Regions from separate parts of the Neorhizobium sp. 05N33 genome, predicted to be linked through region 3. Evidence: predicted binding sites of a transcription regulator. Region 3 holds the regulator's gene; each other region holds the start of a gene.

Region 1 (7,812 bases), on a different contig from region 3:
TCCCTGCCCGCGATTGGCGATCAATTTCTTGATCATGTCCTCCTCTGCCAAACCTCTGACCTGGCGGAAACCCAGTCGCACAGCATATCTCGTCCTGATGACATCCCGCATGGATCCGTGACGCTTGTCGATCGCGTTTTTGTCGAAAACGGCCTCTTCCAAAGTGCAATCCCATTCTGACCTGTTGACGTCGACGGGGAGAATCCTGACACCGTGCTCGCGTGCATCCCGTATGAGCTGGGCCGGCGCATAAAATCCCATCGGCTGCGAATTCAGCATCGCCGTGCAGAAGACATCCGGATAATAGGCCTTGATCCAGGAGGATACGTAGACAAGCAAAGCGAATGACGCCGCATGACTTTCTGGAAAGCCGTATTCGGCAAAGCCCTGGATCTGGCTGAAGCAGCTTTCTGCAAATTCCTTGGAATAACGCTCGTTTTTCAACATACCTGCAACAAAATCGTTCTTAAATTCCTCCACTCTTCCCGATCGCTTGAACGTCGCCATCGATCGACGTAGCTTGTCCGCTTTTTCAGGAGAAAAACCGGCTGCAGTTATTGCAATCTGCATTGCCTGCTCTTGAAAGAGAGGTACGCCTAGCGTGCGTTCAAGAACCTTTTCCAACTCAGGACTGGGATATTCGATCGGCTGTTTGTTCCGTTGGGCTTCGCGCCGTTTTAGATACGGATGGACCATGTTTCCTTGGATGGGACCGGGTCTGACGATCGCCACTTCGACAACAAGGTCATAAAACTTTTCGGGTCTCAGCCTCGGCAACATGCTCATCTGCGCCCGGCTCTCGATCTGGAAAACCCCGATCGTGTCCGCACGGCAGATCATGTCGTAAACAGCCTTCTCGGGCCGCTGCTGCAATCCGGCCAATGTCTCATTGACCTGATAATGCTGCTGCATCAGATCGAACGCTTTTTTGAGGCAGGTCAGCATGCCGAGCGCCAGCACGTCTATCTTCAGGAGCTTCAGGGTGTCGAGATCGTCCTTGTCCCATTCGATCATGTAACGGCCCGGCATGGCCGTTTTCATGATCGGCACGATTTCGTCAAGCCGGTCGCGCGTGATCAGGAAACCGCCGACATGCTGGGTGAGATGGCGCGGGAAACCCATAAGTTCCTGCGCATGCGAAAGAACCTGTTTTGTCACAAAGTCGGCAGTGTCGAGACCCGCGGCTTTTGCGTCTCTTTCCGACGTGCCTTCATCCGACCAACCCCACACCGTGCTCGAAAGTGCCGCCTGTACATCCTCTGAGAGCCCAAAAGCCTTGGCAACCTCACGGCCGGCCATGCGGGTCCGATAACTCGTAACCGCCGCCGTCAGGCCGGCATGGCGAAAGCCATAATGCTGATAAATGTACTGGATCACCTCCTCGCGCCGCGCATGTTCAAAATCGACATCGATATCCGGCGGTTCGTTTCGTTCGGTCGAAATGAAGCGTTCAAAGAGCAGTGTCGTGGATGTCGGATCGACTTCGGTAATACCGAGACAATAACAGACGCTGGAATTGGCCGCTGAGCCACGCCCCTGGCAGAGGATCTTCAACTCATAGCGGGCATGCCAGACGATATGACGAACCGTCAGGAAATAAGGCTCGTATTGCATCTCCTTGATGAGATTGAGCTCATACCTGATCTGCTTGGAAACCTTCTCAGGGATCTTATCCGGATAACGCCACCTGGCGCCCTCCCAGGTAAGACGCTCCAAGGTTTCCGATACGGTTTCACCCGGAACGCTCTCATCCGGATAGTTATGGCTGAGTTCATCGAGCGAAAACTTCAGCCGGCTGAAGAACTTTCCCGTATTGTCGATCGCATCGGGATAGGCGCGGAAGAGCCGCGCCATTTCGGCAGGTTGCTTGATGTACCTCTCTCCGTTCGGGGCCAGACGAAAGCCAGCTTCCTGGATCGTCACATGTTCGCGGATTGCCGTGACCACATCCGACAGGGATCGCCGATAAGGGAGATGGAAAAGAGGCAGGTTGGTCGCGACCAAGGGCACCCGGTTGCGCGCAGCAATCCGGGCAAGCAAGTTGAAAACAAAGGCATCTCGTCCATCATAGGTCGGCGCCAGAACCAGATAGATGTTCTTTTTGAACCGCTCTCTGTATTTACCGAGACAGCCTCCCAGGTGATATTGATAGGCCATCTCTTCCACGCGGGAAAAATCCGGCACGACCGCCAGCATCATCTCGTCGCACCATTCCAGAAGATCCCATTCTTCCAGAATGCAGGACCCTTTGTTGGTCCTGAGATTTCCACGGCTCAGCAGACGGCAGAGATTGGCCCAGCCCTTCCGGTTCTGCGGATAGGCGAGAATATCCGGCGTGTTGTCGGAAAAAACGAGCCTCGCTCCCGGATAAAACGCACAAGGGAGGATGGCTGCTTCCTCGTCTTTCTTTCTGCCCTGCTTCTGCTGAAGCTCGTAGGTTTCCTTCATGTTTCTGACTTGGCTATGCGCTCTCACCACGCCGGCAACGGAATTCCTGTCGGCTATACCAAGGCCGGATAGGCCGAGCACGCTTGCCGCCAAGATCATCTCCTCCGGTTTGGCAGCCCCTTCCAGGAAAGAGAAATTGGTCTTTGCACCGATCTCGAAAAAAACGGGAGCGTCCGTCATGCGAAAATCCCATGCACGCGCCAGGTCGGCGCAGTTTTGCCGGCAACGTAATGACCGGCGCGGAAAATCCAGAAGCGGCGGCCCGCCTCACTCTCAAGCCTGAAATAGTCGCGCTCCTCGACATCCTCCTCGTCATTCCACCATTCGGGCGAAATCCGCTCCGGCCCCTCCGCACGGATGACTTCATGGACGATGCGGCGCCAGCGGAAACGCTGCGGAGGGCCATCCGGCACCGTTGCCGCAAAAGCCTCCATCAGTTCCGGATGACGGAAGAGCCGCAAGGGGCGGTCGCTTTTCGGCGCGAAGGCAAAAATCTCCTCGGTCTTTTCCCGGACGATCCGCGAGGCAATCGCCGGCACGAACACTTCCGCGCGCTCCGGCACGTGGCTCTGCTTCGGTTCGGCGATCTGCAGACAATCGGCCCCGAGCCGGGCCGAAACCCGATCGACAAAATCGGCAAGCGAGATTTCGCTATCGCCATTGCCGGTGAAATCACCCTGGGAAATCCTGAAGACATCGTATTGCAACACGTTGAGGCGCAGGAGCTCGAAACCAAAGCCTGCATCGAGGTCATCGTGCACGGCGTTCAGGCGCTCGGAAAACAGCGAAGAGATCCGTTTCGGATCCTGCAACGGCTGCGAGGCACCGGCGGCGATGCGAAACACCCGGCCATCGACCCGGAAAAGCACCAGTTCGAAAACACGCCCCCCGACACCACGGGCTTCCAGTTCCGATTTCAACGAAATGGCAATCTGGCCGGCCAGCTGCAGAATATGTTCTTCCGCCTGGATCGGTTCGGCGAGCCGTCGCTCGGCGGAAAGGGCAGCCACGGGACGGCGAGGCGAGATGGCTTCCTCATTGTGCCCGAGCGCCTGATCCAGCCGAAGCAATAGATGAATGCCAAAACGGCGAGCCAACGGCGCACGCGGCATCGGCAGAAGGTCGCCGATCTTTTTCAGTCCGAGCTTGTAGAGCGCTGCGATGGTGGCCTCATCGATACGCAAAGCGTTGACCGGCAGCGGCGCCAGCACCGCCTCCGTCACTTGGTCGGCAATCACGCCGCCGCGACCGAAGCGACAGGCGGCCCAGGACAGGCCTGGCGACGAGGAGATCGCCCCTTTGACATCGAATCCCATCTGCAAAAGTCGGCCAAGGATGTCCTTGAGCAGAGCCTCCTCGCCACCGAAGAGGTGGGTGCAGCCGGTTATGTCGAGAAACAGACCTTCGCGGCCGTCCAGCGCCACCAGCGGTGTATAACGGTCGCACCAATCGGCGATCGCCTCAAGAAGGCCCTGGTCCGCCGCGCCATCCTCGTCCACCACGTCGATCTTCGGGAACATGGCGCGCGCTTCCGCCAACCCCTGCCCACGCTTCAGCCCGAGACGTTCGGAAACCTCGTCGAGCGCTGTGAGCCGCATGGCGTTTTCGCGCCGGCCGGCACAGAGGATCGGCGGATGATGTTCAGGACGCCCTTTCGAACGCCACGACAGCCCCCAGAGCCGGCGTGCGATCCTGTCGGTCGGCAGGTGCGGGAAGACGAGCGCCAGGATGCGCTGGCGGGTTGCGGAAAGAGAAAGCCTCTCCTGCCTCTCGGCCGAGGGAAAATTGACGGTCATGGGGATTCCACTCCAGAAGTAGGGATAGCGGAGCCGGGATGCGGCTCTTCTCCAGGGTCAGCCTGAAAACGGGATGACCGATGCTGCCGCCAAGCTCGGATCCCTCCGGAAGATGCCGGCGAGCCGCCGGCGCCGGTTCGACAAGGAAGCGGAACGAGGCGCTGCTTGCCTCCTCCTCTCCCGCATGCCGCAACAGAAAGAGCGGCCGTCCCGCCGCCTTTGCCCTCAAACCCAGCCTGCGGCTTTCGGTGAGACCGAAATGCCTGGGGTTGCCCCGGATTTCGAGAATGATGGCGACAACAGCCCCGCTGGCCACCGCAGTCTCCGCAAGCCACAGGGCATCGTCCAGCTTGCGCGGAGAGGCGTAAAGAACATCCCGCTGGCTCAATCCGAACTGTTTGAGGCCGACGGAATAGGGAATTCCGGCCTCCTGCGTGGACACGACATCGCCGATCCACAGAACCGGCGCGTCGCCTGGCTGTCTCGCTTTCAGGTGAGAGGCCAGCGAGAGAGCAAAGCCGCTTGCTGCTCCGGCATCTCCCATCAGCAGCGAGCGGATTTCCGTGATGCCGTCGAGTGGCAGGCCACCTTCCAACGCGGTATCCATCGGCGGTATGCCGAATGGCAGACGCGGTTGATTATTCCTGGTTTTCTGGCCTTCCGGATCAGCGGCCAAGTCCGCCTGTTCCGCCGCGGCAAGCGCCGGGAGAGATTTTCCTTCCAATCTGGCGATCTGTTCGCGCAGGGCAAAAAGCGTCTCCTGCGCCGTGGCGTGCTCGGCCATGGCGTCAGCTCCATTCGTACATGTTCTCTTTATGTTCTTATGGATTCCAGAGCTGGCCGAAAGAGTCAACAGCCAAATCCTGGGAATCTTTTCCTCGGATCCTAGGCCAATGATTCTTCACTCGAAAAATATCGCGGGAGGTACTATATGGGCCTGATCAGAAGGAGAGCCTATGGCCCGCATCGACCAGACCGACGATTGGCAGGATCGCCACGCACCGACGATCAGCACGTTCGAGTCGCTGGCAATCGAGGCCTATGGTCATTTACCGGAGGAATTCCGGGCTCTCACCGTCAACCTGACGATCGAGATCGAGGATTTTCCGGACGACGACGTTTTCGAGGATATGGCACTCGAGACGCCTTTCGACCTGCTCGGCCTTTTCGAAGGCCGCGGCATTTCCGAGCGGTTCAACATGGAAACCGGTGAATTGCCGAACCGCATCCGGCTTTATCGCCGGCCGATCCTGGATTACTGGGCGGAAAACGAGGAAACCCTGGGCGATATCATCACCCATGTGCTGATCCACGAGATCGGCCACCATTTCGGCCTCAGCGACGACGACATGGAGCGTATCGAGGCCAGCGCCGACGAAGCTGCTCAGCGCTGATCCCCTCTGACTGGAGCTTATTGCTCTCCGAGCTTCATCTCGGGATCGTATTCCTTGCCATGAACGGTTTTGGTCACCGCCTGGCCGCACTGCATCTCGCCGGTCGTGGCGTTGAAGGCATAGGTCGGCGAACCGGAAAGTTCCCAGCCCTTGTTCAGCGCCGCCGTCACCTTGTGGCAGAAGGAGGAATCGTCGGGACCGCTGAGGAAGCGATAAAGTTTCATGGCGTTTTCTTTCGTTCGGCGATGATCCTGGCTCTGGCGGCAAGCTTTTCGGCCTCCACCAGGTGCAGACGTTCGACCATCTTGCCGTTCAGGTTGATGACGTTGAGAGATTGAGCTTCTGACTGGGCGAAGGCAGCGATCACCGCTTGAGCCTCTTCCACAGCCCGGGGATCCGGCCCGAAATGCCGGTTGGCGGGTTCGATCTGGGCCGGATGGATCAGCATCTTGCCGGAAAAACCCATGGCGCGGCCCTGCGCGCATTCCGCATCGAAGGCTTCCGCATCCTTGAAGTCGTTGAAGACGCTGTCGATCACATCGATCCCATGGGCGCGGCCGGCAAGCACGATCTGCATCAGCCAGGGCACCAGATAGGCCCGACCGGGCTGCGGCAGCACGCCCGTCTCCTTGCGCAGGTCGTTGAGGCCGACCACGAAACACTGGAGCCGCTCGTCGACAGGGGCAATTGCCGGCGCATTCAGGACGCCCTTCGGCGTTTCGATCATCGCCCAGATGGCAAGATCGTCCGGAGCCCCGGCCTCGGACAGGATATCCGCCACCGCCTGGACCTGCGACATGTGCTCGACCTTCGGGATCAGCACCACGTCGGGAGAGACCTCGGTCACCAGGTCCATATCCGCCTTGCCGAATTCGGTTTCGAGCGGGTTGATGCGGATGATCGTTTCCCTGCCCCGGAGCGGATTTTCCTTAAACAACCGGCGCAGGTTGTCGCGGGCCTCCGCCTTCTTTTCCGGCGCGACGGAATCTTCCAGATCGAAGATCGCCGCATCGCAATCGAGGCCATGCACCTTTTCCAATGCCCTCGCATTGCCGGCCGGCACGCTCAGGATCGAGCGGCGAATATGAAAGGAGGCGGATTTGATATCAGTCAAGGCGATCATCCGCGCTTTGTGCCAATCTTTTTGGTCTGCGGCAATACTGCATGCCCAAAGCCCCTTGCAAGACAGGGCGGAAGGCTCCACATTCCTTGATGAGAAAGGTATATACCATGCAAAACATTCGCGTATTCTTCGTCATCATATCAGCCATTGCCGTGCTCGCCATGGCAGCACTTCTGACGGCTTCGCTGACCGTCGCCTTTGCCGGCATTCTCGCAGTTCTGTCCATCGGGCGTGCGCTTTCGGCGCGGCTGAAGCCGGTTCCGGTACGGGCCAAGGCGAGCAAGCGCGAGATGCGCGTCTGGAACGACGGCCGCGGCACGATCATCGACCTTTGATCGCGCTGAAGCGGTAAAGAGACGAATGCGCCGGTTGCCGGCGCGTGAGCGTACCGGTTCACGCCAAACAGCCCTTCAAATCCGCGTCAATATGCTTTATGGCAGCTTCCGCAGATAAGTCCACGTGGAGGCAGATCATGGAAAAGTTCACCAAGCTCACCGGCGTTGCAGCGCCGCTGCCGGTCGTCAATATCGACACGGACATGATCATTCCGAAGGATTATCTCAAGACGATCAAGCGCACCGGCCTCGGCAAGGGCCTGTTCGCGGAAGCCCGTTACAATGACGACGGCTCGATCAACCCGGATTTCGTGCTGAACAAGCCCGCCTATCAGAACGCCAAGATCCTGGTCGCCGGCGACAATTTCGGCTGCGGTTCCTCGCGCGAACACGCACCGTGGGCGCTTCTCGATTTCGGCATCCGCTGCGTCATCTCGACGAGCTTCGCCGACATTTTCTACAATAACTGTTTCAAGAACGGCATCCTGCCGATCGTCGTTTCCCCGGAAGATCTTGAAAAGCTGATGGACGATGCCGAGCGCGGCTCGAACGCCATCCTTTCGATCGACCTGGAAGCCCAGGAAATCACCGGCCCGGATGGCGGCTCCATCCGTTTCGACATCGATCCCGGCCGCCGCCATATCATGCTCGAAGGCCTCGACGACATTGCCTCGACGCTGAAGAGCGATGCGGCGATCAGCACGTTCGAAAACAAC
Region 2 (7,812 bases), on a different contig from region 3:
CAGCAAATATGTTCCCGGCCCCGACGAACGCGTCTGCGTGCTGGTCTGCGGTTCCAACACGACGGCGGTCAAGTTCGGCTAAAACACAGGATGGTATCAGGCCGCCTTGGCGACCTGATATTCCTTGATCGCGACCATCTTGATCGCTGGAAAACGCTCCGACTCGTAGCGCAGCGAGAAGCTGTCCTGCGCCAGGAAAACCGGATCGCCATCGAGATCGCGGGCAATATCGCCGCGTTTTACCGTCAGGAACTTGTCGAGATCCGCCTGATGATCGGCCGAGATCCAGCGGCAGATCGAAAAGCGCGACATTTCGAAGGAGACCGGCAAGCCGTATTCGCCCTGCAGACGTTCCTTCAAGACGTCGAGCTGCAGCGCGCCGACGACCCCGACGATGGCCGGAGAGCCGTCTTCCGGCGAGAAGAGCTGCACGACGCCCTCTTCCGCCATCTGCTGCAGCGCTTCCTTGAGCTTCTTCGCCTTCATGGCATCCTCCAGCCGCACGCGGCGGAGGATTTCCGGCGAGAAGTTCGGCACGCCCTGGAACACCAGTTGCTCGCCTTCGGTCAGCGTATCGCCGATGCGCAGCGTGCCGTGGTTCGGGATGCCGACCACATCGCCGGCATAGGCAGTATCGGCCAACTGGCGCTGGGATGCGAAGAAGAACTGCGGCGCTGTTAGCCCGAGCTGCTTGCCCGTGCGCGACAGCCGCGCCTTCATGCCGCGTTCCAGCTTGCCCGAGCAGATGCGCGCAAACGCGATACGGTCGCGATGGTTCGGGTCCATGTTCGCCTGGATCTTGAAGACGAAGGCCGTCATCTTGTCGTCGGTCGCGTGCACGGTGCGGATGTCCGCCACCTGGTCGCGCGGCGGAGGGGCGAAATCGCCCAGCGCATCGATGAGATCGCGCACGCCGAAATTCCGCAAAGCCGAACCGAAGAAGACCGGCGTCATGTGGCCTTCGAGGAAAGCCTTGCGGTCGAACGGCCGGCAGGCCTCGATCGCCAGTTCGGTCTCTTCGACGAAGGCGGCACGTTCGTTTTCCGGCAGGCGGTCGGCAACGCTCTGGGGTCCGTTGACAGGCGTCGCCTTTACGTCCGTATCCGAGCCGCGAACCGTGTTGTCGGCCAGATTATAGGAGCCGCAAAAAGTCTTCGAACGGCCGATCGGCCAGGTGATCGGAGCGGTATCGAGCGCCAGCTTTTCCTCGACCTCGTCCAGGATCTCGAAGGGATCGCGGCTTTCGCGGTCCATCTTGTTGATGAAGGTGATGATCGGAATATCGCGCATGCGGCACACTTCGAACAATTTCAGCGTCCGCGGTTCGATGCCTTTTGCGGCGTCGAGGACCATGACCGCGGCATCCACCGCCGTCAGCGTGCGGTAGGTGTCGTCGGCGAAGTCTTCGTGGCCGGGCGTATCGAGGATGTTGAAGACGTTGCCGTCATATTCGAAGGTCATTACCGAGGTGACGACTGAGATGCCGCGTTCGCGCTCGATCTTCATCCAGTCGGACCGGGTCTGGATACGGTCCTTCTTCGCCTTCACCTCACCGGCGAGCTGGATCGCGCCGCCGAACAGCAGCAGTTTTTCGGTCAGCGTCGTCTTGCCCGCGTCCGGATGGGCAATAATTGCGAATGTGCGGCGGCGGGAAACCGCCTCGGCAATCGTTTCGGGCATTTTTTCTAGATCCTTTACGTTGCCGCGTATCTAACGACTCCGTGGATAACTTTCAATTCGTGTTTGACCGGAGCGACCGTGGGTCGACAAATGATATGATGAACGTTCACGCTCCCTCCTCGCCGAAGCTCAATCTCGTCCGCCTCCCGCACGGCGCCGGCCTCGATCTGCCGGCCTATGAAACCGCCGGCGCTGCCGGCATGGACCTGCGCGCCGCCGTCGAGGACGACATGCCGCTGACGATCGCACCCGGCAAAAGAGCACTGGTACCGACAGGCTTTATTTTCGAAATTCCGGAAGGTTTCGAGGCGCAGGTGCGGCCGCGCTCAGGCCTTGCCTTCAAGAACGGCATCACCTGTCTCAACACGCCGGGCACGATCGACAGCGATTATCGCGGCGAGGTGAAGGTGCTGTTGATCAATCTCGGTGACGAGGATTTCATCATCACCCGCGGCATGCGGATCGCGCAGATGGTGATCGCGCCGGTGACACAGGCTCGGGTAACCGAGATTACGGAAACCTCGACGACGGCACGCGGTGCCGGTGGCTTCGGCTCGACCGGCCTTTGAACGCAAAGGCGTTTCGTTCCCGACCACTTCCGGGAACAAAATTTCCATTTCTCTTTCCGTCCGGTTCCGCCTTGCTGGCATTCGTGGGGAACACGCCCTAACTTCTCTCCAAACTCAGGGAGAGCACCATGCCAGAGACCAGAAAGCCGGGCCGCGGCCGAATCTATTCCTCGATCACCGAAACCATCGGCGACACGCCGATCGTGCGCCTCGACAAGCTGGCCAGGGAAAAGGGCGTGAAGGCCAATCTTTTGGCCAAGCTCGAATTCTTCAACCCGATCGCATCCGTCAAAGACCGTATCGGGGTGGCGATGATCGAAAGCCTGGAGGCTGAAGGCAAGATCACGCCCGGCAGGACGACGCTGGTTGAACCTACGTCCGGCAATACCGGTATTGCGCTGGCCTTCGCAGCCGCCGCCAAGGGCTACAAGCTGATCCTCACCATGCCGGAAACCATGTCGATCGAGCGCCGCAAGATGCTGGCCCTGCTCGGCGCCGAACTGGTGCTGACCGAAGGCCCGAAAGGCATGAAGGGTGCGATCGCCAAGGCGGAAGAACTCGCCGCTTCGCTTCCGGATGCAGTCATCCCGCAACAGTTCGAAAATCCGGCCAACCCCGAAATTCATCGCAAGACGACGGCCGAGGAAATCTGGAACGATACCGACGGCAAGATCGACATCTTCGTCTCCGGCATCGGCACCGGCGGCACGATCACCGGTGCCGGCCAGGTACTGAAGGAGCGCAACCCGGCACTCAAGATCATTGCCGTCGAACCGGAAGAATCGCCGGTCCTCTCCGGCGGACAGCCCGGGCCGCACAAGATCCAGGGCATCGGTGCAGGTTTCGCTCCGAAGATCCTGGACACGCACATCTATGACGAGATCATCACCGTCAACAGCGGTGAGGCGATGGAGATGGCCCGCCTGGTGGCCAGGCTCGAAGGCGTACCGGTCGGCATCTCCTCCGGCGCGGCGCTGCAGGCCGCCATCGAAGTCGGCAGCCGCGAAGAAAACGCCGGCAAGACCATCGTCGTCATCATTCCATCCTTCGCCGAGCGTTATCTGTCGACCGCGCTTTTTGAAGGGTTGGGGAATTAGTGGTAGTGGGTAGTGGGTAGTGGGTAGTGTCGGGCAAAGCGGGCGGCATACAAGCTGCCGAGCTCCATCCACTAATCACTACCCACTATTCACTCGCTCTCACGCCGCGGCCGTCGCCAGCCGTTCGCCGGCCATGCGATAGGAAATCGCCTCAGCGAGATGGAGGCGGCCGACGGTATCCTTGCCGTCCAGATCGGCGAGCGTGCGGGCGACCTTCAAAATGCGGTGGTATCCGCGGGCCGAGAACTTGAGCTTTTCGGCCGCATCCCTGAGCAACTGGAGACCACCGGGATCGGGTTCGGCGATCTTCTCGATCAGGGCCGTCGAGCAGCGGGCATTGGTGAGCACGCGCGGATAACCGGCCTGTTCGAACCGCTCCCGTTGCCTGTCACGCGCAGCCGCCACGCGCCTGGCGACATCCGCGCTGCTTTCCGCCGGCCTCGGGCGAATGAGATCTGCAGCGGACACGGCCGGCACGTCTATGCGGATATCGATCCTGTCCATCAGCGGCCCTGAAATGCGCCCCTGGTAGTCCGACATGCATTTTGGTCCACGTGCGCAGGAATGGCCGGGTTCGCCCGCCATACCGCAGCGGCATGGGTTCATGGCGGCGACGAGCTGAATACTGGCGGGATAGGAAACCCGGTGGTTGGCGCGGGCGATAATGCATTCGCCGGTCTCCAGCGGCTGGCGGAGCGCGTCCAGCGCCTGCGGAGAGAATTCCGGGAATTCGTCGAGGAACAGCACGCCGTGATGGGCAAGCGATGCCTCCCCGGGCCTGGCGCGCAGGCCACCACCCACCAGCGCTGCCATGGTGGCCGAGTGATGCGGCGTGCGGTAAGGCCGGCGGTCGGAAAGCTTGCCGCCGGAAAGCTGGCCGGCGATCGAATGGATCATCGACACTTCCAGCAGTTCGGCGGCTGAAAGCGGCGGCAGGATCGACGGCAGCCTAGCGGCAAGCATGGATTTTCCGGAGCCGGGAGGGCCGACCATCAGGAGATTATGACCGCCGGCGGCGGCGACTTCCAGCGCCCGCTTGGCGGTTTCCTGACCTTTGATGTCGACGAGATCCGGCAAATTGGCAGGCAAGGCGCGGATTGCCGGCTGTGGACGCGAGATGACCTGGGTGCCGCGGAAATGGTTTGCGAGCGCGATCAGGCTGCGCGGCGCGATGATATCGATATCGGCCCCTGCCCAGGCGGCTTCCGCGCCGCTGTCGGCCGGGCAGATCAGACCCTTTCCCAAGGCGTTTGCGGCGATTGCCGCCGGAAGTGCGCCGGCCACGGGCGCAAGCGTGCCGTCGAGGTTCAGTTCTCCGAGCACGACATAACCGGTGAGCGCATCTCCGGGAACGGCGCCCAGTGCCGCCATCAGGGCCAGCGCGATGGGCAGGTCGAAATGCGATCCTTCTTTCGGAAGGTCGGCCGGCGCCAGATTGACGGTGATCTTCTTCGGCGGCATGGCAAGGCCCGAGGCATGCAACGCCGCCTGCACCCGCTCGCGGCTCTCGGCCACCGCCTTGTCGGGCAGGCCGACGATATGCATGTTGATTTTTCCGGGTCCGACCATGACCTGCACATCGACCGGAACGCCTTCTATGCCCTGGAATGCAACCGTGCTGACGCGCGAAACCATATCCACCCCGCCCCTAACTTCATGTCCAGGACGCCAGCGATACACGCTTTCCGTGCCAGGAATTGCAATCTGGCATGGAAATAAGAATGAAACAAGAACATTAATCGAACAACTTCACGCATCCGCTGCAAGCGGGTTGCAGGCGGTTGTATCGTGAGAACAAAGGCGAACCGTATCCGAAACGCCCTGCCTCCATCAGGCGCGTTTTGCCTCGATTGCATCCCAGAGGAGGCTTGCGACGTCGGCGCCGCCGAACTTCTTGACTTCGCGGATGCCCGTCGGGGATGTGACGTTGATCTCGGTCATGTAGTCGCCGATGACATCGATGCCGACGAAGATGAAGCCGCGTTCGCGCAGGGCGGGTCCGATGCGGGAGCAGATTTCCTTCTCGCGCGGCGTGATCTCGGTCGCCTCGGCGCGGCCGCCGACATGCATATTGGAGCGGCTGTCGTGTTCGGCGGGAACCCGGTTGATCGCGCCGACCGGCTCGCCGTCGACCAGAAGGATGCGCTTGTCGCCCTTGCGCACGGCCGGCAGATAGGCCTGGGCGATATAGGGTTCGCCGCGATACATCTGGCCAAACATTTCGAGCAGCGACGTGAAATTGCGGTCGTCGCGGGCGGAATGGAAAACCCCGGCGCCGCCATTGCCGTAGAGCGGCTTCAGGATGATATCGCCCATCTCCTCTCGGAAGCGGGCGATTTCGCCCGGATCGCGGCTGATCAGCGTTGCCGGCATCAAATCGGCAAATTCGGTGACGAAAATCTTCTCCGGCGAGTTGCGCACCCAGGCGGGGTCGTTGACGACAAGCGTTTTCGGGTGGATGCGCTCGAGCAGATGGGTCGAGGTGATATAGCCCATGTCGAAGGGCGGATCCTGGCGCAGGTGAACGACGTCCATCTCCGACAGATCGATGAGCTCCTTGTCGCCGAGCGTGAAATGATCGCCCTTGACGTCGCGCACCTGCAGCGGTTCGACGGCAGCGAAGATCTTGCCGTCGCGCATGGTCAGGCGGTCGGGGGTATAGTGAAAGAGTTTGAAGCCACGCGCCTGCGCTTCGAGCGCCATGGCGAAGGTGGAATCGCCGGCAATGCTGATGCCGGAGATATGGTCCATCTGAAACGCGATCTTGCGGATTTTCGCCATGACTTCAGCCCCCTAGGATTGGCCCGCCTGATGTAGGATGGCGAGCCCCCAAAGGCAACTGCAATCGGCCAATATCACGCGGAGATGCCGACCTGCGTCTTTGCCCGCAACATGTTGCGCAGGCGGAAAAGCATGGCGATCGGCTTCGGGAAAGGCCGGCGGATGAATGCTACCTTTTTCAGATAGTTGTCGATGCGCCAGGTGGCCCAGGTCCGGCCCTTGAAATAGCCGACATCGCCTGCCGTCAGCGTGCGCTGCGTGCCGTCATCGGCAGTCACATGCACCTCGCCTTCGAGGATCACCACCGTCTCGTCCCAGTGGAAATACCAGCGGAACTCGCCGGCCGTGCATTCCCACACGCCGGTCGTGGCGCAATCGTCTTCTGCGGTGGAGTGGGAGGCGGCACGCGCCCGCGGATCACCGGCGAGCACCCATGTGGGCTCGATCGGCATCGGCTTCATCTCCAGAGAATGCGGACAGGCACCGATGAACGCCTTAACCTTCGGCTTCTCCGGCGCGTCTGACTTATATCTGAATGCGAGTGCCGCTGCGGTCGCGGCGAGGACATGCCAACTCATCTTTCCCCCAAAAGCTGCCAATTCCGGGAAAATGTAGCGGCAAAGAGTAAGGCTGCTGTTCAGGCCGATCGTACAATTTTAACGATCGGCCTGATTTCGCGCGCTCTTCAGAGAACCGGTTCGACGGGTGCGAGCTTTGCCTCGGCCGGTACGTTGCCCGGCAGCCGCTTGCCCGTATCGAGCGAGAAGAAGTGCAGGCGCTTGGCATCGACGGCGATGCGCATTTCCGCAGAGAGCGCAATCTCCGGCGAAACGGCGGCAGTGATCTGCTGATCGCCGACGGTGCCGTGGATCAGGCGCTGGGCACCCAGTTCCTCGGTATATTCGAGGCGGAAAGGCAGGGCCTCTTCGTCGTCGCGCGCGATGCGCAGATCCTCAGCGCGGACGCCGACGGTAACGGCGCCCGAAGTCGGCGCGAAACCGTTGAGGCTGATCATCGCCGGGCCGATCGCCAGCTTGTCGCCATGCAACTCCCCCCTGACGAGGTTCATGGCCGGCGAACCGATGAAGCTTGCCACAAAGGTAGAGGCGGGTGCGTGGTAAACTTCCAGCGGCGCACCGATCTGCTCGATCTCTCCCCCGTTCAGAACGACGAGGCGGTCGGCGAGCGTCATGGCTTCGAGCTGGTCGTGGGTGACGTAGATCGACGTGGTGCCGAGGCGGCGCTGCAGGCGCTTGATTTCGCCACGCATGGAAACGCGCAGTTTCGCATCGAGGTTGGAGAGCGGCTCGTCGAACAGGAAGGCTGCCGGCTTGCGTACGATGGCGCGGCCCATGGCGACGCGCTGGCGCTGGCCGCCGGAAAGCGCGCGCGGCTTGCGCTCCAGATACTGGGTGATCTCCAGCATGCGGGCCGCTTCAGCGACACGCGCGTCGATCTCAGCCTTCGGCGTACCGCGGTTCTTCAGACCGTAGGCCAGGTTGTTATACACCGTCATATGCGGATAGAGCGCGTAATTCTGGAACACCATGGCGATATCGCGCTCGGCCGGCTCGACCTCGTTGACGACCCGGCCGGCGATTTTCACTTCGCCCGCGGAAATGGCTTCCAGCCCCGCGACCATGCGCAACAGCGTGGACTTTCCGCAGCCAGACGGACCGACAAGG
Region 3 (7,812 bases):
GAGATCGGCGATCGTCGAGTCTTCGGTTTCACCCGAGCGGTGCGACATGACTGCGGTGTAGGCCGCCTTGTGGGCAGTCTCGACGGCATCGAGCGTTTCCGACAGCGAGCCGATCTGATTGACCTTGACCAGGATCGAATTGGCGACGCCCTGCCTGATGCCATCGCGCAGGCGCGACGAGTTGGTGACGAACAGATCGTCGCCGACGAGCTGGCACTTGGCGCCGATCTTGTCGGTCAGGTACTTCCAGCCGGCCCAATCGTCTTCGGCCATGCCGTCTTCGATCGAAATGATTGGGTATTTTGCTGCAAGCTCGGCGAGGTAATCGGCCATGGCTTCCGGCTCGAGCGTGCGGCCCTCGCCTTCCATCTCGTACTTGCCGTTCTTGAAGAATTCGGTCGAGGCGCAGTCGAGCGCCAGGCAGACGTCGTCGCCTGGGGTATAGCCGGCCTTCTCGACCGACTTCATGATGAAATCGAGGGCTTCCGGCGCGCTCTTCAGGCCCGGTGCGAAACCACCTTCGTCGCCGACATTGGTGTTGTGACCCTGGGCCGCCAGTTCCTTCCGCAGGACGTGGAAGATCTCCGAGCCCATGCGCACGGCGTCCTTCAGCGTGTCGGCGCCGACCGGCATGATCATGAATTCCTGGAAGTCGATCGGATTGTCGGCATGGGCGCCGCCGTTGATGATGTTCATCATCGGAACCGGCAGGACATGCGCATTCGGACCGCCGACATAACGGTAGAGCGGCAGGCCCGAGGTCTCGGCGGCAGCCTTTGCAACGGCGAGCGAGACGCCGAGGATGGCATTGGCGCCGAGGCGCGACTTGTTCGGCGTGCCGTCGAGCGCAATCATGGTCTTGTCGATATGGATCTGGCTCTCTGCATCGAAACCGCCGATCGCATCGAAGATCTCGGTGTTGACGGCTTCGACCGCCTTTTCGACGCCCTTGCCGTGATAGCGCTTGCCGCCGTCACGCAGCTCGACGGCTTCATGTGCGCCGGTGGAGGCGCCCGACGGAACGGCCGCACGGCCCATCGAACCGTCTTCCAGATAGACATCCACCTCAACGGTCGGATTGCCGCGGCTGTCGAGAATTTCGCGGGCGATGATATCGGTGATGGCGGTCAAGGGTCTCTCCCTGGGTTTGAACTTGACGTCACGAGGTCACTGAAAATGTCTCATAATCAATGACACGAAAATTACAATCGAAGCAGTTTGCGTGCTTTTTGTGGGCGCGCTCACGCCGCCTTGGCGACGGCGTCGAGGGCAAGCAGCTTTTCGAGCAGCCGCGGCATGTCCTTCAGATGCACCATGTTCGGGCCGTCCGAGGGAGCATTGTCGGGGTCCTGATGGGTTTCCACGAAGACGCCGGCGACACCGACAGCCACGGCTGCGCGCGCCAGCACCGGCACCATGGTGCGGTCGCCGCCGGTCGAAGCGCCCTGCCCGCCCGGCTGCTGCACCGAATGCGTCGCATCAAAAATCACCGGCGCGCCCATTGACGCCATGATCGGCAGCGAGCGCATATCGGAGACCAGCGTATTATAGCCGAAGGACGCGCCGCGCTCGCAAAGCAGCACATTCGGATTGCCGCTCTGGGTGAACTTCGCAAGCACGTTCTTCATGTCCCAAGGCGCCAGGAACTGGCCCTTCTTGACGTTGATGACGCGGCCGGTCCTGGCCGCCGCAATAAGCAGGTCGGTCTGGCGGCAGAGGAAGGCCGGGATCTGCAGGATGTCGACCGTCTCGGCCACGACGGCGCACTGCTCTTCCGTGTGAATGTCGGTCAGAACCGGGAAGCCGAACTCTTTCTTGAGGTCGGCAAAGATTTCCATGGCGGTTTCGAGCCCGAGGCCGCGCTTGCCTGAAATCGACGTGCGGTTGGCCTTGTCGTAGGAGGACTTGTAGACGAGGCCGATGCCGAGCTTGCTGCAGAGTTCCTTCAACGCGCCTGCCATCATGAAGGCGTGGTCGCGGCTTTCCATCTGGCAGGGACCGGCGATCAGCGACAGTTTTGCGTTCTGCGCGAAAACCACCTTGCCGCCTCCTTCGCCGACGGAGACGCTGGAGTTTGCGGTAACTTCCATGATCTATTCCTCGAAGCCGAACAAAACACCCTGGCCGGGCGCCGCCGAGACGAGAACGCGGCCCTCCCGGCGGACGAATGCGACGTCATTAGCAGCAAGGGTGATCTCTGTCACGGCAAGATCGGCGGTTTTGAAGATGACCGCCCGGCCGCGCAGTCCTTCGGCGCCCGGGGTCGGCTGAACCGCAAATTCCGCCTCGAGCTCCCGATCCTGCAGGATCCGGATGCGGGCATTGGCCGCGGCAAGCTGGAGCGGTGCAGCCTCCGGCGCGGCCTTGGTCAGCAGCACCTGTTCGACCAGCGGAGCGAAATCGGCAGGTGTCGGGGCCGACAGGATGATTTCGCTCAGGCCGGTGACGGTATTGGCATGCCGCTCCAGCTCGCGGTCGGCAGGCAGCGGGTTGATGCGCTGGCAGGAAAACAGGAAGAACTCGGGCGCGCGGTCATCGCCGGCGAATGCCAGCCGGAAGCTCGCCTGCGTCTCGGAACCGTCGGCCAGGATCATGCCGCGGGAAAATTCGAGCACGTCGCCTGCCGAAACGCCGCGCATCTTGAAACGCGCATGATCGGCCATCGCATCGCGGGTCGCGACAACGAGAGCGGAAAAGCCCTGCCGGTTGGACGTCTTGCGGAAGGCGAGATCGCGAGCCGTGAAAACGTTGCCGCGCTTTGCCGCAACACCCGCATGGCGTCGGTTGGCAAGAGCCAGCGGCTCCAGGTAGGTCCCATCCGAGAAGAACACGCAAGCATTGGCGGTGCCGAAAGGATGAAAAGCATCCGGCGCAACTGTAAAACCGAGCTCCGTGAGCCGGGAACGCGCAGCGGTAAGTCCCGCCACCGGCAGCACGAGATGATCGATCGGTCTTGCGTTCACGCGAGGGCCCCCTGAATTGGAATCGCAAAGCTACTTTGGCAGCGGGCTGGCGCCGCGCAAGTGGTGTGACACCAGATATCTGGCACGCATCTATGAAGAAAAAATCATCATACTTCACAGAAATTTAGGGACTTGCGGAACACATATGGAACATATAGTGTCCGTTCTGGATTTGTTTCCGACTCTGAGGGTGCCAAAAGATGCTCACGCGCAAACAACAGGAATTGCTTCTGTTCATTCACGAACGCATGAAGGAATCCGGTATCCCGCCGTCATTCGACGAAATGAAGGACGCGCTCGACCTTGCGTCCAAGTCCGGAATCCATCGTCTGATCACGGCGCTCGAGGAGCGCGGCTTCATCCGCCGCCTGCCGAACCGGGCCCGCGCGCTGGAAGTCATCAAGCTCCCGGAAGCCTATTCGCCGAGCATTCAGCCGCGGCGCGGTTTTTCGCCCAGCGTCATCGAGGGCAGCCTCGGCAAACCGCAGCCGGCCGCAGCACCTCAGAAACTCGCGGCCAACGATGGCTCGTCGAACGCCACGACCGTTCCCGTCATGGGCCGCATCGCCGCCGGCGTGCCGATCTCGGCGATCCAGAACAACACGCACGACATCTCCGTGCCGGCCGAGATGCTCGGCTCCGGCGAGCATTACGCGCTGGAGGTCAAGGGCGATTCGATGATCGAGGCAGGCATTCTCGATGGCGACACCGTGATCATTCGCAACGGCACGACGGCCAATCCCGGCGACATCATCGTGGCGCTGGTGGACGATGAGGAAGCGACGCTGAAGCGTTTTCGCCGCCGCGGCGCCTCGATCGCGCTCGAAGCCGCCAACCCCGCCTACGAGACCCGCATTTTCGGGCCTGACCGGGTGAAGATCCAGGGCAAGCTCGTCGGCCTCATCCGCCGTTATCACTGATCAGCTGCCGGAGCGGTTCCGGCAACGCGTTGTCGAAACTCTGGCTTCGCCAATCGTAGTGGCGGTGCCTAGTCCAGGGCCGGTCCTCGGCCGCCATTGCGGCACGGACCTGCCAGCGTCGCATGTCGCCCGTGTCGTTCAGCGAAATCTCCAGCGCGCCGGTCTTTCTGAGCGTCGTGCCATTGATCATCAGTCCGCCGGACCGGCATCGGTCGAAGCGTGCCCGCGGGGCGATGACAAGATCGGCGGCGTCGCAGGCAGCGCCGGCGTAACGGCCGTCTTCTACGGCCACGATGATGGCATTGCCCGTGCTTGCGGCGCACCAGGCCTTAGGCTCGCAGGTGAAGCGGTCGGAAGTCACCTGGCTTATTCGCAACCTCACTGTTTCGAGTTCCGCCGAGGTCAACTCGCGGCGCTTATCGTTTTTTGCGCCTGCTGGTTTGCGGTCGGGCGGCTTGTCCCTGGCCGGCGACATGTCCGGTTTGGTCGGGTCGCCGAGCAGAAGCGCCCTCTTCCACTGGTCGTAGATGAAATCAGGCGGGCGGGCGCGGTTGGTGGAAACCTGTTCCCCGTTTACGAGCGCCACCATTGTCCCGTCTTCCGAGACCAATATATCCGCCAGAGGCGTCGATCGCTCATGCCAGGAAAGCAGCAGAGCGGTCACCATCAGCGGCGGACCGATCAGCCTTAGCTTCGTCCTGAGCAGGGTCAGCAGCAGGAAGCCTGCCGTTGAGACCGTCAGGAACCATGGATGCTGGCGGCCTATCCCGACATCGCCACCCCAGGCAGCCACGTGCCCGGCAATAGCGATCACCGCTTCCAGGCCAAGGCCCATGAGCTTCATGAAGGGAGCATCAAGGCCGAAGGGCATCAGTAGCATGCCGACCAGACCGGCCGGCATCACCACGAAGGAGATGATCGGCATGGCTGCGAGGTTTGCGGCGAGGCCATAGGTGGCGATGCGATGAAAATGCTCGACCGAAAACATCGCGGTCGAAACGCCGCCGATCAGCGAGGTGACGAAGACGCCGGCTGCGAAGTTCCACGATGCCAGGATAGGCATCACCATGCGGTGACGGAACGGCAGAGGCTGAGGATCGCGGCCTTCGGCCCTCTGTTTCCAGAGCGCATAACCGGCGACCAGGGCGGCGGTGGCGGCAAACGACATCTGGAAGCTCGGCCCGAGCATTTCCGAGGGCGACATGGCGATGATGACGAGCGCGGACAGCGCCACATTGTGCAGGCTGATCGACGGTCGGTCGAAGAGGACGGCAACCAGCATGATTGCCATCATGATGTAGGCCCGCTCGGCCGAAACGCCGAAACCGGAGATCAGGTAATAGGCGGTGACCATTATCAGAGCGCCGAGTGCGGCGATCTTCTTCACCGGATAGGCGTGGCCGAAGCCCATAAAGACCGCGAGCACGGTCCGCACGCCGACGAAGAAGATACCGGCGGCGAGCGCCATGTTCAGTCCGGAAATGGCGACGATATGGGCTAATCCCGAAAGCCGTAAAGCTTCGGTCGTTCCCTTGGAGATCGCCCGGCGTTCGTCCGTCACGATTGCCGCAGCAAAGGCGCCGGAATCTCCCGGCACGGTCTCGCGGATACGGGTGGCGATTGCGCTGCGGAGATCGAAAAGCCGGCTTTCGATGTCGGCAATCCAGCTCCGGGTCGACGGACCGGCAGCCTGTTTTTTCGGCGCTCCATAAAAAAATCCGACCGCGCCGATGCCGTCGAAATAGGAGGAGAAGGCAAAGTCGTTGAGGCCAGGCAGTGCAGGTCCGGAGGGTGGTGAAAGGCGCGCGCGGCCGCTGATCGTCTCGCCGATCTGGGCGGGCTCATGTCGAGACCTTGCAAGCAGCGATACACGCTCCGGCGGGCGCCTGACTTCCGGATTGGATGTCCGGTCGATAAGGACGACATAACGCCAACGGCCCTGGGCATCGATCTCCCTGCGCTCGACCACGCCGGCAAGCTCGGTTGTCACCGGCGTATCGAGAACGACGGTGGACCGCCGCCACGTCTCGAACTGTGCCAGCATCATGCCGCCCAGAAAGAGCGCGACACCGAGCGGCAAGAGATGGATCGTGCCGGAGCGGTGGCGCGAGACGATGACGAAGATCGTACATACGCAAAAAACGAGGAAAAACGGCCAGAACGCAGGGTTATAGGGCAGTGCGAACCAGCAGACGGCCCCTGCCCCGACGACGACCGGCAGGAAAAGGAAGCCATGGCCATAGACCGTCTCCTCTTCCAGCATGATCGGGAAACTGCGTAGCAACCGATCGAGGCGCCGGCTCGCGGAGCGGCGAAAGCCCCCGTCCAGCGTATGGACCGGCGGGCGGCGCTCGATCGCGGGGAAAAGCTCGGCCAGATTTCGGAGCTTGCCCGAGTCGGGAGCGCTTGTGTTTATGCGGGGGTCCGGCGGCCGGGATATCAGTTTCCCTGCCTTGGCATGCGTCGGAAATGCATTTTCCTCCGGCATGAAACGCTCTGTCCGCCCCACCGCCAGACATGCGGCAATACAACCTGCGCGTTTCTTCTTCGGTCGTCAACTGGCGGTTAAATATCGGGAATTCCGAGCCACCGAAAGGGCATGCAACAGGAAGTTGGACATCCAAGCAAAAGCTGTTGCTCAATAATTTTTCGCGCTGCACAAAATGCCGTCACGACAGCTTGGCATCAGCTTTAGGATCATATAGCTAAACTGGTGGACGCTTAATTCTTGTGGCGCTTTTAGGGCGCCATGCCGCCAAAAGGTTGGAGGATCAGCATGACGGAAACAAGCGCAAATCTGGTAATCGGTGACAGACAAGTCGATCTGCCGGTCAAGTCGGGGACCATCGGTCCCGATGTGGTCGATATCGGCGCTCTCTACAAGCACACCGGCACCTTCACCTACGACCCCGGCTTCACCTCGACGGCGTCTTGCGAATCCAAGATCACCTATATCGATGGCGACGCCGGCATCCTGCTGCATCGCGGTTATCCGATCGAACAGCTCGCCGAGCACGGCGACTTCCTGGAAACCTGCTACCTGCTGCTTTACGGGGAACTGCCGACCGCTGCCCAGAAGAAGGACTTCGACTATCGCGTGACCCACCACACGATGGTCCATGAGCAGATGAGCCGCTTCTTCACCGGCTTCCGCCGCGACGCCCATCCGATGGCCGTCATGTGCGGCTGTGTCGGGGCGCTGTCTGCCTTCTATCACGACTCTACCGACATCACCGATCCGCACCAGCGCATGGTCGCTTCGCTGCGCATGATCGCCAAGATGCCGACGCTTGCCGCGATGGCCTACAAATACCATATCGGCCAGCCCTTCGTTTATCCGCAGAACAACCTGGACTATGCGTCGAACTTCCTGCGCATGTGCTTTGCGGTTCCGTGCGAAGAATATGTGGTCAATCCGGTGCTGTCTCGCGCCATGGACCGCATCTTCATCCTGCATGCCGACCATGAGCAGAACGCTTCGACCTCGACGGTCCGCCTCGCCGGCTCCTCGGGCGCCAACCCGTTCGCCTGCATCGCGGCCGGCATCGCCTGCCTCTGGGGCCCGGCCCACGGCGGCGCCAACGAAGCTGCGCTCAACATGCTGACGGAAATCGGCACGGTCGACAAGATCCCGGAATATATCGCCCGCGCCAAGGACAAGAACGATCCGTTCCGCCTGATGGGCTTCGGTCACCGCGTCTACAAGAACTACGATCCGCGCGCCAAGATCATGCAGAAGACCACGCATGAAGTGCTCGGCGAACTCGGCCACAAGGACGATCCGCTGCTGCAGGTCGCGATGGAACTGGAACGCATCGCGCTCACCGACGAGTATTTCATCGAGAAGAAGCTCTACCCGAATATCGACTTCTATTCGGGCATCACGCTGAAGGCGATGGGCTTCCCCACCACCATGTTCACCGTGCTCT

What was found. The regulator LexA, encoded in region 3, represses DNA repair genes until DNA is damaged. The targets are predictions, from matches to a motif close to TGTTCNNNNTGTGTTCNG.
Region 1: a site for LexA is predicted at 5,050-5,067, ahead of AC1DLT_RS24410 (ImuA family protein). Genes of this name have one in related genera too.
Region 2: a site for LexA is predicted at 5,075-5,092, ahead of AC1DLT_RS06915 (YifB family Mg chelatase-like AAA ATPase). Genes of this name have one in related genera too.

What each region holds. Positions count from the first base shown of each region.
Region 1 covers NZ_JBFTNK010000012.1:105,347-113,158, reverse strand. The annotation lists gene AC1DLT_RS24420 (error-prone DNA polymerase) at 1-2,628, opposite strand, end outside; gene AC1DLT_RS24415 (Y-family DNA polymerase) at 2,625-4,076, opposite strand; gene AC1DLT_RS24410 (ImuA family protein) at 4,090-5,028, opposite strand; gene AC1DLT_RS24405 (metallopeptidase family protein) at 5,201-5,638, shown strand; gene AC1DLT_RS24400 (DUF1737 domain-containing protein) at 5,656-5,862, opposite strand; gene AC1DLT_RS24395 (HpcH/HpaI aldolase/citrate lyase family protein) at 5,859-6,761, opposite strand; gene AC1DLT_RS24390 (hypothetical protein) at 6,869-7,096, shown strand; gene leuD (3-isopropylmalate dehydratase small subunit) at 7,234-7,812, shown strand, end outside.
Region 2 covers NZ_JBFTNK010000002.1:525,714-533,525, forward strand. The annotation lists gene AC1DLT_RS06895 (threonine/serine dehydratase) at 1-82, shown strand, start outside; gene AC1DLT_RS06900 (peptide chain release factor 3) at 97-1,680, opposite strand; gene dut (dUTP diphosphatase) at 1,779-2,249, shown strand; gene cysK (cysteine synthase A) at 2,378-3,346, shown strand; gene AC1DLT_RS06915 (YifB family Mg chelatase-like AAA ATPase) at 3,446-4,981, opposite strand; gene gshB (glutathione synthase) at 5,177-6,127, opposite strand; gene AC1DLT_RS06925 (cupin domain-containing protein) at 6,202-6,705, opposite strand; gene AC1DLT_RS06930 (sn-glycerol-3-phosphate import ATP-binding protein UgpC) at 6,813-7,812, opposite strand, start outside.
Region 3 covers NZ_JBFTNK010000016.1:32,944-40,755, forward strand. The annotation lists gene eno (phosphopyruvate hydratase) at 1-1,131, opposite strand, end outside; gene kdsA (3-deoxy-8-phosphooctulonate synthase) at 1,242-2,090, opposite strand; gene AC1DLT_RS26465 (VOC family protein) at 2,094-2,963, opposite strand; gene lexA (transcriptional repressor LexA) at 3,164-3,883, shown strand; gene AC1DLT_RS26475 (ComEC/Rec2 family competence protein) at 3,864-6,371, opposite strand; gene gltA (citrate synthase) at 6,660-7,812, shown strand, end outside.